2 regions of the Pseudomonas sp. NPDC087029 genome follow, and region 1 is predicted to be linked to the other one. Evidence: riboswitches for the same ligand, from Rfam matches in the RefSeq annotation. Region 1 holds a riboswitch; the other holds the start of a gene.
The links. A riboswitch is a leader RNA that binds a small molecule or an ion and turns the genes downstream of it on or off. The one in region 1 is predicted to bind cobalamin.
Positions count from the first base shown of each region.

Region 2: another riboswitch for cobalamin. It lies ahead of ACIPG5_RS20675 (ABC transporter substrate-binding protein); the one in region 1 lies ahead of ACIPG5_RS21565 (CbtB domain-containing protein).

Region 1 is NZ_JBIVAB010000016.1:71,542-79,431, forward strand. Features, by position in the region: gene ACIPG5_RS21540 (response regulator transcription factor) at 1-192, opposite strand, end outside; gene ACIPG5_RS21545 (DUF1272 domain-containing protein) at 410-652, opposite strand; gene cobM (precorrin-4 C(11)-methyltransferase) at 719-1,471, opposite strand; gene ACIPG5_RS21555 (cobalamin biosynthesis protein) at 1,504-1,896, opposite strand; gene ACIPG5_RS21560 (CbtA family protein) at 1,914-2,606, opposite strand; gene ACIPG5_RS21565 (CbtB domain-containing protein) at 2,617-2,802, opposite strand; cobalamin riboswitch at 2,898-3,121, opposite strand; cobalamin riboswitch at 3,222-3,434, shown strand; gene cobW (cobalamin biosynthesis protein CobW) at 3,533-4,600, shown strand; gene cobN (cobaltochelatase subunit CobN) at 4,604-7,890, shown strand, end outside.
Region 2 is NZ_JBIVAB010000015.1:22,724-30,613, reverse strand. Features, by position in the region: gene ACIPG5_RS20700 (amidohydrolase family protein) at 1-449, shown strand, start outside; gene ACIPG5_RS20695 (LysR substrate-binding domain-containing protein) at 461-1,390, opposite strand; gene ACIPG5_RS20690 (flavin reductase family protein) at 1,407-1,916, opposite strand; gene ACIPG5_RS20685 (methionine synthase) at 1,942-2,973, opposite strand; gene ACIPG5_RS20680 (DUF1852 domain-containing protein) at 3,001-3,987, opposite strand; gene ACIPG5_RS20675 (ABC transporter substrate-binding protein) at 4,122-5,132, opposite strand; cobalamin riboswitch at 5,253-5,451, opposite strand; gene ACIPG5_RS20670 (murein L,D-transpeptidase catalytic domain family protein) at 5,484-6,200, opposite strand; gene ACIPG5_RS20665 (L,D-transpeptidase) at 6,311-7,345, opposite strand; gene ACIPG5_RS20660 (RidA family protein) at 7,683-7,890, shown strand, end outside.

The DNA.
Region 1 (7,890 bases):
GACCTCCATGCCATCAAGGCCGGGCAGGCCGATGTCCAGTACCACCACATCGGGACGCAGTTCGCGCGCTACCTGCGCCACTTCGCTGCCGTTGCCTACTTCGCCAACGACGCGGAAGCGCTCGCGCTCCAGCAGCAGGCGCATGGACAGCCTGACGATGGGGTGGTCGTCAACGATCAACACGGTTGTCATGAAGTTAACTCCTGTCGGAATGTGGACCATTTCCTGTGCTTAATCAGGAATATGCCTGCAAGTTCTTTCTGCAGCGCAGCACGATACGGCCATTCCGGATGCTTGGTAATGGCGAGTATAGATCTGTTGAACAACCGAGCGGTTATTGTGGAAAAATCCTACAAAAAAGCGCGCCAGGCATCGCGCGAAGGCGACGATGCCTGTGCTGGAGGGGGGGTTATTGGCAGGCGGGGTGAGGTTTGCGTATGCGTAGCGTCGATGCCGGGTTGTTGCTCAATGCCAGGCCGACCCGCGCCGGGCGCGGCAGCAGTTGGCCGGAGCAGTTCGGGCAGCGGCTATGCAGGCGAGATTCGCTGCAGCTTCGGCAGAAGGTGCATTCGAACGAACAGATGAATGCTTCAAGGCTGTCGCCGGGCAGGTCGACATCGCAGCATTCGCAGTTGGGGCGCAGCTCCAGCATGGGCGTGACTCCGGTGGGCGGGAACGATCCCGGAGTCTGCGCTGCCAGGTGCGCCGTTGGCAATGCTCAGCCGCCGGGGCGGTACAGGTGCGCGTGGCCGGCGCGGTACAAGGCCGATTCGGCAAACGGTGCATCGCCCAGCACGTGGCCGACAAGGATCAGCGCTGTGCGACGAAACCCTTTTGCCGCGACCTTCTCGACGATATCGGCCAAGGTTGCGCGCACCCAGTCCTGGTCCGGCCAGGTGGCGCGGTGGACCACGGCAATCGGGCAATCGGCGCCGTAGTGGGGGCGCAACTCTTCGACGATGCGTGGCAGGTGCTTGACCCCCAGGTGAATGGCCAGGGTCGCGCCGTGGCGGGCCAGGTCGGCCAACTGCTCGCCTGCCGGCATCGGCGAGCTGTCGCCATAGCGGGTCAGGATGACGGTCTGCGCCACCTCCGGCAGGGTCAGCTCGCAGCCCAGCAAAGCGGCGCTGGCCGCGGTGGCCGTGACCCCGGGGATGATCTGGTAGTCGATGCCCAGCTCGCGCAAGTGGCGAATCTGCTCGCCGATGGCGCCGTACAGGCTGGGGTCGCCACTGTGCACGCGCGCCACGTCCTGGCCCCGTTCATGGGCTGCGCGGATGGCCTCGATGATCTGTTCCAGGTGCAGCTCGGCGCTGTTGATGAGCGTCTCGGCCTGGTGGCCTTCGAGCACCGCCGGCGGCACCAGCGAGCCGGCATAGATGATCACCGGGCACTGACGGATCAGGCGCTGGCCCTTGACCGTGATCAGCTCCGGGTCGCCGGGGCCGGCGCCGATGAAGTAGACCGTCATGGAAATTCCTTGCAGGTAAATGGTTGAAGCGATTATCCGCCGCAGGCCAGGGCGACGGTAGCGGCGCCTGAAGATTGCCGCATTACCCTGAGCCTGGCGCTGCCGTGCTCGCGACTGGCCAGGGCCAGGGCCGCACTTTCGGCAACGCCCCAGCAGCCGCTGTGGGCGTAGGCAGAGGCCGAACGGTGGGTGAGCAACGGTTCGAAAGCCTGCAACTGGCTGGCAGTGAACACCACCAGGGGCAAGCCGAGGCGCAGGGCCAACTGCTCAAGCCCCGGCTCATCGGCCTTGAGGCTGATCGTGGCAATGCCGCGCAGCGTGCCCAGGGCCTGGCCGTGGGCAGCCAGGCTCTGGCGCAGCAGCGTGTCGAGGTGGTCCAGCGAACAGCCGCGGCGGCAGCCGAAGCCGGCGTACAGCGCCGGCAGGGCTGCTTCAGCGGCCATCAGGCGTGCTGGGCGCGGCGATACAGCCAGGCGCTGAGCAGGCCCAGGGCCACCCAGAACGCGGCATTGGTCAGCCACGAGGCGATCTTGAACTGGGTTTCCAGGGCCTCGGGCGCCAGGCTCTGGTGAACTTCAGGCTGCGGCGCGCCGATGACGTGCGGCACTACCAGCAGCACCGCGCCGGCGACCTTGAGCAGCCAGTGCCGGGCGAACACCAGCAACGCCAGCCCCAGCGCAGTGGCGGCTGCGGTGCCGATCCACCAGCTCTGGCGCTGGCCCAGGTCGGCGGCCGCGGTGCCAGGCAACTCGGGCGGCAGGCCCAGGGTGGGTGCCAGGCAGAACACCGCGAAGCCGGCCAGGCCCCACAGCGCGCCGGTGCTCACCCGGTTGGGTTCGCGCAGGCTGTACAGGGCGGCCAGGATCAAGGCGAAGCCCACAGCCACCACCAGGTTGCCGCCGGTGGTCGAGAGGATGCGCTGCCAGCCATCTTCCGGCGACCAGGCCTCGGCGCTGTGTTCGTGGGCCGCGACGGCTTCGCCGTCATGGCTGTGGTGCTCGGCGGCAGGGGCGGCGGTCTCGTAGGTTTCTGCCTGGAGAATCAGCGGGGCGACCCAGAAGCTTTGCAGCAGGGTCAGCAGCAAGGCTGCGAGCAGGCCGCTGAACCCGGCGGTGCGGGCAATGCGCTTGATCATCGGGCGGGCCTCAGTGGCAAGGGAATGCGGCGCTGTGGCGGGTGTCGTGGGCGGCATTGTGCACCGCCTCGATGTGCGAGAAACCGGCGAAGTAGACCAGGCACAGGCCCAGCAGGCTGGCCCCTACGGCGATGACGACGCGCTGGCTGAGGGTGACGGGGGTGGCGATGCTGTGCTTGGCGCTGGTGATGGGCATGACGCGTTCCTCTGTTGTTTTGAGCTCAACGGGCAAGCGCGGCAGCCCCAGGCGCGAGGCGCCCGAGGGAATGCGACAGCGCCCGCCCACCGCGGGGTGTTCATGTGACGCCAGGCCGGTCTCCGGGCTTGCGAGGAGGAGCAGGGCTCCTTTAAAGCATCACCTTCCCATGCCCTACGACGTGGCACAGTGGTCTAGACGCTTCGCTCGCTTACCGTTGCGGGGGCAGCACCGGCCTGGTCCGGCCCTGTTGCAGGGCCTGCGACGCACCGGTTTCCCGTTTCACCCCCAAGGGGGCACCTGAACGCAAGGCGTTAGGAGACCACGGGGCAGGGTTTCCGTCAATTGGTTGCAAGTTATTACGGCGGCGCGAGAGGCGACAAAACCACCGCATCAGTTGACCACCCGCCACCCCCCGCGTAGCCTTGCCGCTTCGAGGTTCTTCGGCCATGCCGAAGCTAAGACGGGAACGCGGTTCAAGCCGCGGCTGCCCCCGCAACTGTAAGCACCGGCAACGGAACGACACAGCCACTGCGCCCCAGCGCGGGAAGGCGTCGTCCTACCCGGCCCCGTTCATCGAACGGGCCGCGACGGTGCAAGCCAGGAGACCTGCCTCGACACGTTTTCGACTTTCAACCGGGCGGGGTGATCCGGTGGCGAACGAGCCCGGCCGGCCTGGCCCGTGGCTTTCGTCCCGCATGCCCGCGCCATTTGCCAAGGGCAACGCGACATGAAAACACTGGCCAAGCTCCCCGTCACCATCGTCACCGGCTTCCTCGGCTCGGGCAAGACCACCTTGCTGCGGCACATGCTCGACAATGCCCAGGGCCGGCGCATCGCGGTCATCGTCAACGAGTTCGGCGAACTCGGCATCGACGGCGAGATTCTCAAGCAATGCAGCATCGGCTGCAGTGAAGAAGAGGCCAGCGGCCGCGTCTACGAGTTGGCCAACGGCTGCCTGTGCTGCACGGTGCAGGAGGAATTCTTCCCGGTCATGCGCGAGCTGGTGGCCCGCCGTGGCGACCTCGACCACATCCTCATCGAAACCAGCGGCCTGGCCTTGCCCAAGCCTTTGGTCCAAGCCTTCCAGTGGCCGGAAATCCGTACTGCCTGCACCGTCGATGCGGTGATCACCGTGGTCGACAGCCCGGCCGTGGCTGCCGGCACCTTTGCCGCCTACCCGGACCAGGTCGACGCGCAGCGCAAGCTCGACCCCAACCTGGACCACGAATCGCCACTGCACGAGCTGTTCGCCGACCAGTTGGCCAGCGCTGACCTGGTGGTGCTGAACAAGGCCGACCTGATCGATGCCGAAGGCCTGGCCAAGGTGCGCGCCGAAGTGGCCGAAGAGCTGCCGCCTGCGGTCAAGGTGATCGAGGCCAGCAGCGGCCGCCTGCCACTGGACGTGTTGCTGGGTCTGGGCGCCGAGTCCGAGGAGCACATCGACGGCCGCCGCACGCACCACGATTCACACCATGACGGCGACGATCACGACGACCATGACCACGACGCCTTCGACTCCATCTCCATCGACCTGCCCGAAGCTGACGAAAGCCTGCTGCTCGACGCCCTGACGCAACTGGTGGTGGAGTTCGGCATCCTGCGTGCCAAGGGCTTTGCCGCCATCCCCGGTAAACCGATGCGCCTGCTGGTGCAGGGCGTGGGTACCCGTTTCGACAAGCACTTCGACCGCGCCTGGCGTGCCGACGAGCCGCGCATCACGCGCCTGGTGCTGATCGGCCAGGACCTCGATGCCGTGCAACTGGAAGCGCGCCTGCGCCAGGCCCTGGGCGCCTGACCCATGCACCTGCTGCGGACCCAGCCCGGCGGCTTCGTGCCGGACGACAGCATTGCCGACCTTGGCCAGACACCCGCCGAGCTGGTGATCCTCTGCAGCGGCGACTCGCATCTGGCATTGCTCGCCGAAACCGCCGAGCAACTGCCCGATGATTTCCCCAGCCTGCGCCTGGCCAACCCGATGCAGGTGCAGAACCATGCCTCGGTCGACCTTTATGTAGACGAGGTGCTGCGCCACGCCAAGGTCATCCTGGTGTCGTTGCACGGCGGCGTCGGCTATTGGCGCTATGGCGTCGAGCAGTTGGTGGTACTGGCTGCCCATGGCGTGCAGTTGATCCTGGTGCCGGGCGATGACCGCCCGGACCCGGAGCTGACCGACCTGGGCACGGTAACCGGCGACGCAGCCCAGCGCCTCTGGCACTACCTGCGCCAGGGCGGCAAGGCCAATGCCCTCAACCTGTTCAACTGCCTGGCCAGCCAATGGCTTGGGCGTGACTACACCTGGGACGAGCCGCAACCCTTGCCGCGCACCTCGGTGTATCACCCCAGCCAGGCGAGCGCCACGCCCGATGCCTGGTACAGCCAGTGGCACCCCGACTACCCGGTGGCGCCGCTGTTGTTCTACCGCTCGCACCTGCAGGCCGCCAACACCGCCTTCATCGATGTGTTCTGCCAGCGCCTGCAGGCGGCCGGGCTCAACCCGCTGCCGATTGCGGTCGCCAGCCTCAAGGAAAGCCCCTGCCTGGAGCAGGTGGAGCAGTGGCTGGACGAAGTGGGCGCCGAGGTTCTGATCAATACCACCGGGTTCGCCATGTCCAGCCCGGAGCGCCCCAACCTGCGCCCGTTTCGCCGGGACATCGCGGTGCTGCAGGCGATCTGCGCGCAAGACAACCAGCCAGCCTGGGAGGCCAGCGAGCAGGGCCTGGGTGCCCGCGACCTGGCCATGCACATTGCCTTGCCGGAGCTGGACGGGCGCATCATCACCCGGCCGGTCAGCTTCAAGGACATGGCCTGGCGCAGCGAGCGCAGCCAGTCCGATGTGGTCTGCTACCGGGCCCACCCCGAGCGCATGGACTTCGTCGCCGAACTGGCGCGACGCTGGGTGGAGCTGGCGCGCCTGCCCAATGGGCAGAAGCGCGTGGCGCTGGTGCTGGCCAACTACCCGACGCGCGACGGGCGCATCGGCAATGGCGTGGGCCTCGACACTCCGGCGGCCGCGCTGAACATACTCAAGGCCATGAAAGCCGAGGGCTACCCGCTGGGCGAGCTGCCGCACAGCGGCACCCAGCTGATTCACCAACTGCTTGGCGGTGTGACCAACGACCTCGATCACCTCGACCAGCGCCCGTGCGCGCAGAGCTTGAGCCTGGCCGACTATAAAGAAGCCTTCGAGCGCCTGCCGGCCGCCAACCGCCAGGCCGTGCTCGAACGCTGGGGCCCGCCCGAGCAGGACCCGATGTACCGCAGTGGCCGGCTGATGGTGGCCGGCTTGCGCTATGGCCTGACCTTCGTCGGTATCCAGCCGGCCCGGGGCTACCAGGTCGACCCCAGCGCCGTGTACCACGACCCGGACCTGGTGCCGCCCCATGGCTACCTGGCGTTTTATTTCTGGCTGCGCCATGCCTATGCCGCCGATGCGCTGATCCACGTCGGCAAGCACGGCAACCTCGAGTGGCTGCCCGGCAAGGGCGTCGGCCTGTCCGCCGCGTGCTGGCCGGACGCCTTGCTCGGCCCGCTGCCGAACATCTACCCGTTCATCGTCAATGACCCGGGCGAGGGCGCCCAGGCCAAGCGCCGCACCCAGGCAGTGATCATCGATCACCTGATGCCACCGCTGACCCGTGCCGAAACCTATGGCCCACTGCGCCACCTGGAGCAGCTGGCCGACGAGTTCTACGAAGCGCAGCTGCTCGACCCACGGCGTGCCCGCGAGCTGCAGCGCGATATCCTCGAACTGGTCAAGGCCAACCACATCGACCGCGAGCTGCAGCTGGAAGGCCAGCTGGACGACGCCGCGGTGTGGCTGCCACGGCTGGACACCTACCTGTGCGACCTGAAGGAATCGCAGATTCGCGATGGCCTGCATGTGTTCGGCCAGTCGCCCCAGGCGCGGCTGCGGGTCGATACCTTGCTGGCGTTGCTGCGGGTGGAACGCGGTGATGGCCGCGAGGGCAATGCCAGCCTGCTGCGCGCACTGGCCAAGGCGTTGGCGCTGGGCTTCGATCCACTCGACTGCGACCTCGGCCAGCCCTGGCCCGGCCCACGGCCGGCAGCCTTGCAGGCCATCAGCGACGAGCCATGGCGCACCTGCGGGGATACCCGCGAGCGCCTGGAGCTGCTGGCGTTGCAGCTGATCGAGCAGGCCCTGGGCGCAACCCTGCAGCTGCCCGACGAGCCGTGCTGGCAGCCGGTGCAGGCGGTGCTGCGCGCCTTGTGCGAGCAGGTAGCGCCGAGCCTGGACGCCTGCGGCCCGGCTGAGATCAACGGCTTGCTGGCGGCCCTGGCGGGGCGTTTCGTGCCGGCCGGGCCCAGCGGCGCGCCCAGCCGTGGCCGCCTCGATGTGCTGCCCACGGGGCGCAATTTCTACACCGTGGATGTGCGCAACCTGCCCACCACCACGGCCTGGCGCCTGGGCTTCGCCTCGGCGAACCTGATTCTCGAGCGGCACCTGCAGGACCACGGCGACCACCTGCGCCAGCTCGGGCTGTCGGTGTGGGGCACGGCGACCATGCGCACCGGCGGCGACGACATCGCCCAGGCCATGGCGCTGATGGGGGTGCGGCCGGTATGGGCCACTGGTAGCCAGCGCGTCGATGACTTCGAGATCCTGCCGCTGAGCCTGCTCGACCGCCCGCGGGTGGACGTGACTTTGCGCGTCTCGGGCTTTTTCCGCGACGCCTTCGGCAACCTGATCCGCCTGTTCGATGCGGCGGTGCAAGCGGTGGCGGCGCTGGACGAGCCTGGCGACCTCAACCCCCTGGCCGCCCGCGTGCGTCAGGAGCGCGAAACTTTGCAGGCATCTGGCGTGGCGCCCGAGCAGGCGGCACGCGAGGCCGGCTGGCGGGTGTTCGGCGCCAAGCCCGGTGCCTACGGCGCCGGTGTGCAGAACGCTATCGACGGCCGCCTGTGGCACAGCCGCGACGACCTGGCCGAGGTCTACCTCAACCATGGTGGCTATGCCTATGGCGGCAGCGACGACGGCACCCCGGCGCGCGCACAGTTCGCCCGGCGCCTGGGCCAGGTCCAGGCGGTGCTGCAGAACCAGGACAACCATGAGCACGACCTGCTCGA
Region 2 (7,890 bases), on a different contig from region 1:
AGGCGGGCATCAGCGTCATGTGCCTGCCCGCCACCGACCTGCACCTGGGCGCCCGCGGCGACAGCCACAACGTGCGCCGCACCTTGACCCCCGTGCGGGCACTGCGTGATGGCGGGGTGAACGTGTGCCTGGCGACCAACAACATCCGCAATGCCTTCACCCCCTATGGCACCGGCGACCTGCTGAACATCGCGCAACTGGCCTTGCCGGCCTGCCACCTGGGCGGTGCGGACGACCAGGCCACCTTGCTGTCGATGCTGACGACGGCGCCGGCCAAGGCGCTGGGGCTACAGGACTACGGGCTGGCCGTGGGCAAGCACGCCGACCTGGTGCTGCTGGACACCCGTGCGGTCAGTGATGTGGTGCTCGACCTGCCGGCGCGGCTGATGGTGCTCAAGCGCGGCAGGGTAGTGGCCACCTGCGAACATCGCCGCTCGGTGGGGTTCTGAGCGCGTGACGCTCAGTGCACGTTGCTGGTAACGGCGTTGACGCCCTCCAGCGTTGCAAAGGAGATGTCTTTGGCCGTGAGCAAGAAATCACTCATGTAGGGCACTTCGAGCATGTCACTGCGCACCGCCGCGAACAGCGTGGCCTGCAAGCCTTTGGCGCCCAGGCGCTTGGCGATGACATAGCCGCGTGTGGTGTATTCGTGCAGCGCCCAGTTCGGCAGGCAGCACACGCCCCGGCCGCTGGCCACCAGCTGCATCATCATCACGGTCATCTCGGCGGTGCGCACCTGGGCCGGTTCAAGGTCGGCCGGGTCGAAGAAGCGGGTGAAGATGTCCAGCCGGTTTCGCTCGATCGGGTAGGTGATCAGGGTCTGGCCGGCGATGTCGGCAGCTTCCAGGTAGGGCTTTTCGCGCAGGGCATGGTGCTTGTCGATGGCCAGCATCGCCTCGTACTCGAACAGCGGCACGTAGGTGATCCCGGGCAGGGGCAGCGGGTCGGAGGTCACCACCAGGTCGAGGTCGCCGCGCTCCAGGGCCGGCAGGGGCGCGAAGGAAAGGCCCGAGGCCAGGTCCAGTTCGATTTCAGGCCAGGCGCCGCGAAATTCGTCGAGCGAGGGCATCAGCCACTGGTAGCAGCTGTGGCACTCGATGGCGATGTGCAGCCGCTCCGCTGTGCCGCCCGCCAGCCGGGTCAGGTTGCGCTCTGTGCTGCGGATCAACGGCAGCACCTGGTCGGCCAGCTGCAGCAGCTTGAGGCCGGCGGTGGTGAAACGCACCGGTTTGGACTTGCGCACGAACACCGGCATGCCGATGCGGTTTTCCAGCTCGCGGAACTGGTGGGACAGCGCCGACTGGGTCAGGTGCAGGCGTTCGGCGGCCTCGGGCAGGCTGTCGGTTTCGCGCAGGGCATGCAGGGTGCGCAGGTATCTCAAGTCGATCATGGGCGAAGGCAAGCGCTCAGGCCGCGCCAGGCGCGGCGAGGTTGCAATATTGTCCTTTGTAGTACAGCAAGGGTTGAGTGGCGCCCGTGTCGTGCAGGTTCAGCGCTTTGACTTCGCCAATCACGATCAGGTGATCGCCGGCGGCGTGTTCGGCGTGGATTTCGCAATCGAGCCAGTGCAGGCTGCCGGCAAGCAGCGGGTTGCCCAGCGGCGAGGGTTGCCATTGCACGCCCTGCCACTTGTCGCTGCCCTTGCGGGCGAACTGGTTGGAAATGCCCACCTGTTCGCCGGCAAGGATGTTCACCGCGAACCGGCCCGCCTTGCGCATGCCGGGGTAGCTGGCCGATTCGCGCATCACGCTGAACGACACCAGCGGCGGGCTCACCGACACGCTGTGGAACGACTGGCAGGTGAAGCCGATCGGCTGCTCATCGACCAGTGAGGTGATCACCGTGATGCCGGAGGCGTAATGCCCGAGCGCCTTGCGAAAGCTCAATGGCTCGATGGCAATACTGGAAGGTGACATGGCAAGTCCTGAGGTTTGGCGGCCTTTAACGGCCCGAGAGTTCGCTGCGAACGATGGCTGCCCCGGCGCTCAGGGCATTGAGCTTGCCGCGCGCGACCTGGCGCGGCAGCGGGGCCATGCCGCAGTTGGTGCACGGGTAGAGCTTGTCGGCATCGACGAATTGCAGCGCCTTGCGCAGGGTGTTGGCGACTTCCTCCGGGGTCTCGATGGTGTGGCTGGCCACGTCGATGGCGCCGACCATCACTTTCTTGCCGCGAATGAGTTCGATCAGCTCCATCGGCACGTGCGAGTTGTGGCATTCCAGCGAAACGATATCGATGCTCGATTGCTGAAGCTTGGGGAAGGCTTCTTCGTACTGGCGCCATTCAGAGCCCAGGGTCTTCTTCCAGTCGGTGTTGGCCTTGATGCCGTAGCCGTAGCAGATATGCACGGCGGTTTCGCACTTGAGGCCTTCGATGGCCCGTTCCAGGGTCGCCACCCCCCAGTCGTTCACCTCGTCGAAGAACACGTTGAACGCAGGCTCATCGAACTGGATGATGTCGACGCCGGCAGCTTCCAGCTCGCGGGCTTCCTGGTTGAGGATCTTGGCAAACTCCCAGGCCAGTTTCTCGCGGCTCTTGTAGTGGCTGTCGTACAGCGTGTCGATCATGGTCATGGGGCCTGGCAGCGCCCACTTGATGGGTTGCCCGGTTTGCTGGCGGAGGAACTTGGCGTCCTCGACGAACACCGGCTTGCGCCGCGCGACGGCACCCACCACCGTGGGCACGCTGGCATCGTAGCGGTCACGGATCCTGACGGTTTCACGCTGCTCGAAGTCAACGCCGTCCAGGTGTTCGATGAAGGTGGTGACGAAGTGCTGGCGGGTCTGTTCGCCATCGCTGACGATGTCGATGCCTGCCTGTTGCTGCTCTTGCAACGCCAGGCGCAGGGCGTCCTGCTTGCCGTCGAGCAAGGCCTGATCCTGCAGTTTCCAGGGCGACCAGAGGGTTTCGGGCTCGGCGAGCCAGGAGGGTTTGGGCAGGCTGCCGGCAGTCGAAGTAGGTAACAGCTTATTCACGAGAAAAGACCTTGTAGTGTCTGAATGTCAGGCAGCGTAGTGGCTGGACCACTGCTCAAGTACCGCGCCGTAAGGTTTGATGAAGTGTTCTTCGACAAACCGCCCTTGTTCGATGGCCAAGCGGCTGCGTTCTTCCCGGTCATAAACAATACGCGTCAGCGAATAATCCTCGTGCTGCAAACTTGGCTGATAAGACGTGCCGGCGGCAGAGTTGGCGTTGTAGATTTCCGGGCGGTAGATCTTCTGGAAGGTATCCATGGTGCTGATGGTGCTGATCAATTCAAGGGCGGTGTAATCGCTGAGCAAATCACCGGCAAAATAGAATGCCAGTGGCGCAACGCTGTTTGCCGGCATGAAGTAACGCACGCTCAGGCCCATCTTCTGGAAGTACGCATCGGTCAGGGAATACTCATCTTGCTGGTATTCCTGGCCGAGCACCGGGTGCTGGTTTTCAATGCGCTGGTAGGTCTTGCTGCTGGACACGCTCAGGCAGATGACCGGCGGCTTGGCAAAATGCGCTTTATAGGCGCTGGAATTGACGAAGGCCTTGAACAGCTTGCCGTGCAGCTCGCCAAAATGTGCCGGTGTGCTGAACGCCGAGGCGCCTTGGTTGTGCCCCAGCAGCAATACGCTGAAGTCGTAATCGCGCACGTAGGATGAAAAATTGTTGCCCACCACGCCTTCGATGCGCGCGCCGGTGTGTCGGTCGACGATGCAGGTTTTCAGTATTTCGATCAACGGCAGGGCGTTATCGCTGCGTGCGGCATCCAGGGTCATTGCCACCGAAATGATTTCAAGCTCGACGCTGTAGCGGTCGCCTTTGGGATTGTCCCAATGGGCCAGTGCATTGAAGCGGTTATCGATCATGCGCAGGGTATTGCGCAAGTTCTGCTGGCGGCTCGCGCCCCTGGCCAAATTGGCAAAGTTGGTGGTGAGGCGAGTATTTTCAGCAGGCTGATAATGTTCGTCGAAACGAATGCTGTTGATCGCGAAGTTGAAAATGTCCTGCGTCATGATTGGCGGTCCCACTCGAATATTTATAATCGCTTAATTGAGGCGCATTTTAGGTTGAGGTATTGAGTGAGTGGAACTGAAACGAATTCACAAAACCTTTAGCCCTGTTCATGACGCACGCTGGGCAAACGTATTTATTGCCCGGCATCACCGGTTGCGAATGCGCTCGACAGGGTTTCAAGGCCGCGGAACAGGCGAATCCCCGCCTGCATGGCGTCGGCGTCGAGGATGATGATGCGCCCTTGCCTGACCGCCTCCATCTGCCGGGTCACCGGGTCGTTGCGCAGGAATTCGAGTTTTTTCTGGTGGTCGTCCGCCGGGAAGCGGCGGCGGTCCATGCGGGCGATGATGATCCAGGTGGGGTTGGCTTTTGCCAGGGTTTCCCAGCCGACCGTTGGCCATTCCTCGTGGGACTGCACGACATTGCGCACGCCAAGGGTCTGCAGCATGAAGTCGGCCACCCCTTGGCGGCCGGCCACGTAAGGGTCGAGGGCAAGGTCGGCGCTGGAGAACCAGAACAGCGCCGAGGTGTTCGACAAGTCCTTGCCGGCGAGCCGTTGCCGGGCATGTTCCAGCTGCCCCTGCAGCTGTTGGTTCAGCGCCTCGCCGCGGGCCTGCACATCGAAGATCGCCGCCAGCTGGCTGACACTTTTGTAGAGGGTCTCGATCCTGAAGGGCTGGGTACGGGTACCGTCGGCGCCGACCAGGTTGTCCTTGCCTTCGCAGTCCGAAGGCAGCAGGTAGGTCGGGATCTTCAGCTCGGCGAACTGCTCGCGGGTGGCGACCGCGCCCTGGGGGCCGACCATCCACTCGAACTGCACCGTCACCAGCTGCGGGCGCTTGCCGACCACGGCCTCGAAGCTCGGTTCGTTGTTGGCCAGGCGCTCGACCTTGGCGTCCTGCGCCTGGAACTCAGGCAGCACGTTGTTGAACCACAGCGAGGAGCCTGCGAGCTTGCTGCCAAGGCCCAGGGCATAGAGCATCTCGGTGCCGGCCTGGCCGATGCTGACGGCGCGTGCCGGGGCCTGGGCAAAGGTCTGCGGCGCACCGCAGTTGTCGATCGTCAGGGGGTAGTGCGTGGCGCCAGCCTGGGCCAGGCCTGGCAGGCTCAATGCGCCGAGCAAGGCAGCGATGCGGGGCAGCATGGGGCGATCTCCTGTCGAACGTTGCGCGGCACAGGCGCACGGACAGGCATCACCTTGCCCCGTGCAGGCACGGGGCAGGCCCAGGGCAGGGCAGAGGATGGCCATCCCGGACACCCCGCCGGTTGGTGAATGTGTGCCGGCAGGTCTCCTGACTGGTGCGTCATGGCCCGGCTCCTGCCTTCCCGGACAGTGTCCAGTGGCGTTTCAGGAGCGGGCTCGGCACCTACAGTTGCGGGGGCAGTTCCGTTTGGCTCGCATGCGGGCGAGCGACGGATTCCCTATTAGTTCCGTGATGAAAACCGGCGGGCGGCATCCTAGACCATCTGCCAGGCGATGGACAAGGGCGTGGGCCTACTTGCTGGCAATCGACTGGTTCGGCAATGGGCAGCTCTGGTCGTTGAGAAAGTGCGATTTCTTCAGCCAGTCCTGCTGCGGGTAATAGGCGAACACGTAGCTGCCACGCTGCAGCGTGTCGATCAGCTTGCCGGCGATTGCCGGGCGCACCGCAGGGCAGCCCTGGCTGCGGCCCAGGCGGCCGAGCCCGGGCACCACCTTGGGGTCGGCATAGGCGGCGGCATGCATGACGATCGCCCGCGACATGCTGTTGTCGTTGAACCCAGGCTCCAGCCCCTGCAGGCGCAACGAGCGGCCGTGCTTGCCGCTGTAGGTCTGGCCGGTTTCATACAGGCCGATGGAGGACTGGTAGCTGTTCGGGGCGTTGGAGAACGTGCTCGGCACATCGGCGCCGCTGTTCTTGCCGTGGGCCACCCACTCTTCGAACAACAGCTTGCGGGCGTTCAGGTCGAACACCCACAGGCGTTTGTCACGCGAGGCCTTGGAGTAGTCGATCACCGTCAGCAACTTGCCCGGGTCGTTGTGGCTGGCGCAGGTGTAGGCGGTGAGTGCCAGGGCCAGGGTCTCGACGCTGGCGTTCGGCGCCAGTTGCTGCAGTTCGGCGGCGCTGGGCAGTGATTGCGCCTGGGCGGGTAGCCAGGCGCCGAGGAAAAACAGGCCAATACTGGCCGCTGAGAGCCGCAGGGCTCCCCGCAAAGGTTCGAACATCGACATGGATTATCCTGTTGAAGACCTGTCTGGGGTCGCAAGCAAGATCAAGCGAAGATTCAGCTTGATTGAAGGCCAAAGGCCGCTACTTTGCTTGAAATTCACAGGTTTGCCGATCATTTCTTGACCAATGGCTTAGCATCCTCGCCGTCGTCGGTGCTGATCACGGTGAATTGGCCGTTGCTGCGGGTATCGCGGGTGGAGGCCCAGTCGGTGATCACCAGCATGGTGCCGACGTCCATCGCCGCACGCAGGTGATGGCGAAATTCCGGGCTCATGTTCAACTGCCCCAGCTGCTCGTAGGGCGTGTCCCCGTACTCCGGGTTGCTCAGGCCCACTACCGACCAGCGCAACGGCAGCGCGCCGTCGAGTGCCAGGGCAGACGGTTTTTGCAGCAGCGAATACACCGCCATGCCGCTGCGATGGCGGCTGCTTTCCAGGGTCAGGGCCGGCGCCGAGCCAATCAGCTGGCCGCCGCGAAACACGTAGGCGCGAAGGTCGGCGCGGCTGATCAGGATCGACAGCGGCCCGGCGGCAGGGTCGGGGTCGTTCCAGAACTGCTGGTTGTTCAACACCAGCGGGCCCTGGGCCTTGCCATCGCTGACCGTCGGCGCCAGCACGCCCGGGTGGTAGACCTCTACCGGGGCACTGTGGGTGTCGGAGACGATCACGGTGGTCGAGCTGAACCCGGTGACCTCATACAGCTTCTTGGCAAATTCCATCGGCAGCCGCACGCAGCCATGGGAGGCGGGGTAGCCCGGCAGATGGCCCGCGTGCAGGGCAATGCCGTCCCAGGTCAGGCGCTCCATGTAGGGCATGGGGGCGCTGTTGTAGAGGCTGGATTTGTGCTCGACCTTCTTCTGCAGAATGCTGAACACCCCGGTGGGGGTTTCGCGCCCGGCCTTGCCGCTGCTCACGGTACTGACGCCGATGGCGATGCCATTGCGATAGACGTAGGCACGCTGCTCGGTGAGGCTGATCACCACCGTGACCGGGCCCACCGGCGAGACTTGCGGGTACCAGAGAAACTGGCCCGGCTTGAGGCTGTCGAGTTGGCTCCTGAGCTGGGCCGGGCTGGGCACCTTGAGTGGGGCTGCCGTGGCCAGTGCGCCGGCAAGTAACAAAGCCATTCCTAGCGATACACGCAACATCGATTCCATCCTCATGGCGCCATGCGCGCAGCTTAATCGCAACCTTCGTTATCCGGCAAATCAGTGCAGTTTTGCCAACTAATCCCACACCCGCGCTATTGCAGTTATTCCAAATCAATCTGTCAGCCAGCCACTTCGCTTCGATTATTGCGCCCGGTCAATGGCGCGATACCCAGCGCTCACTACAATTGCCCTGCTTCATCCCTCCTGACACTCGCTCACCCGCCCTCAAGGCAGTGAACCAGTCGCCCGGCCCCACAGTGGCAGCCTTCGATCGCGCAATGGATTATCTGCTTGCCACTCAATCTGTGAAATCCAGAAAGATGGGAGTACTAGCATGAGTGGCTACAACGCCGTATTGGCAAGAAATACCGGCAATGCTCCAGAAGGCATTGGCCCTTATTCGCAAAGTGTCGCGTTCTCGCACTACAACAACCTTAGCGCCCAGTTACCCATCGACCCCGCATCCGGTGCCGTGGTGGCAGGGGGTGTGAAGGCGCAGGCGGAGCAGTGTTTCAAGAACATCAAGGCCGTGGTGCAAAGCG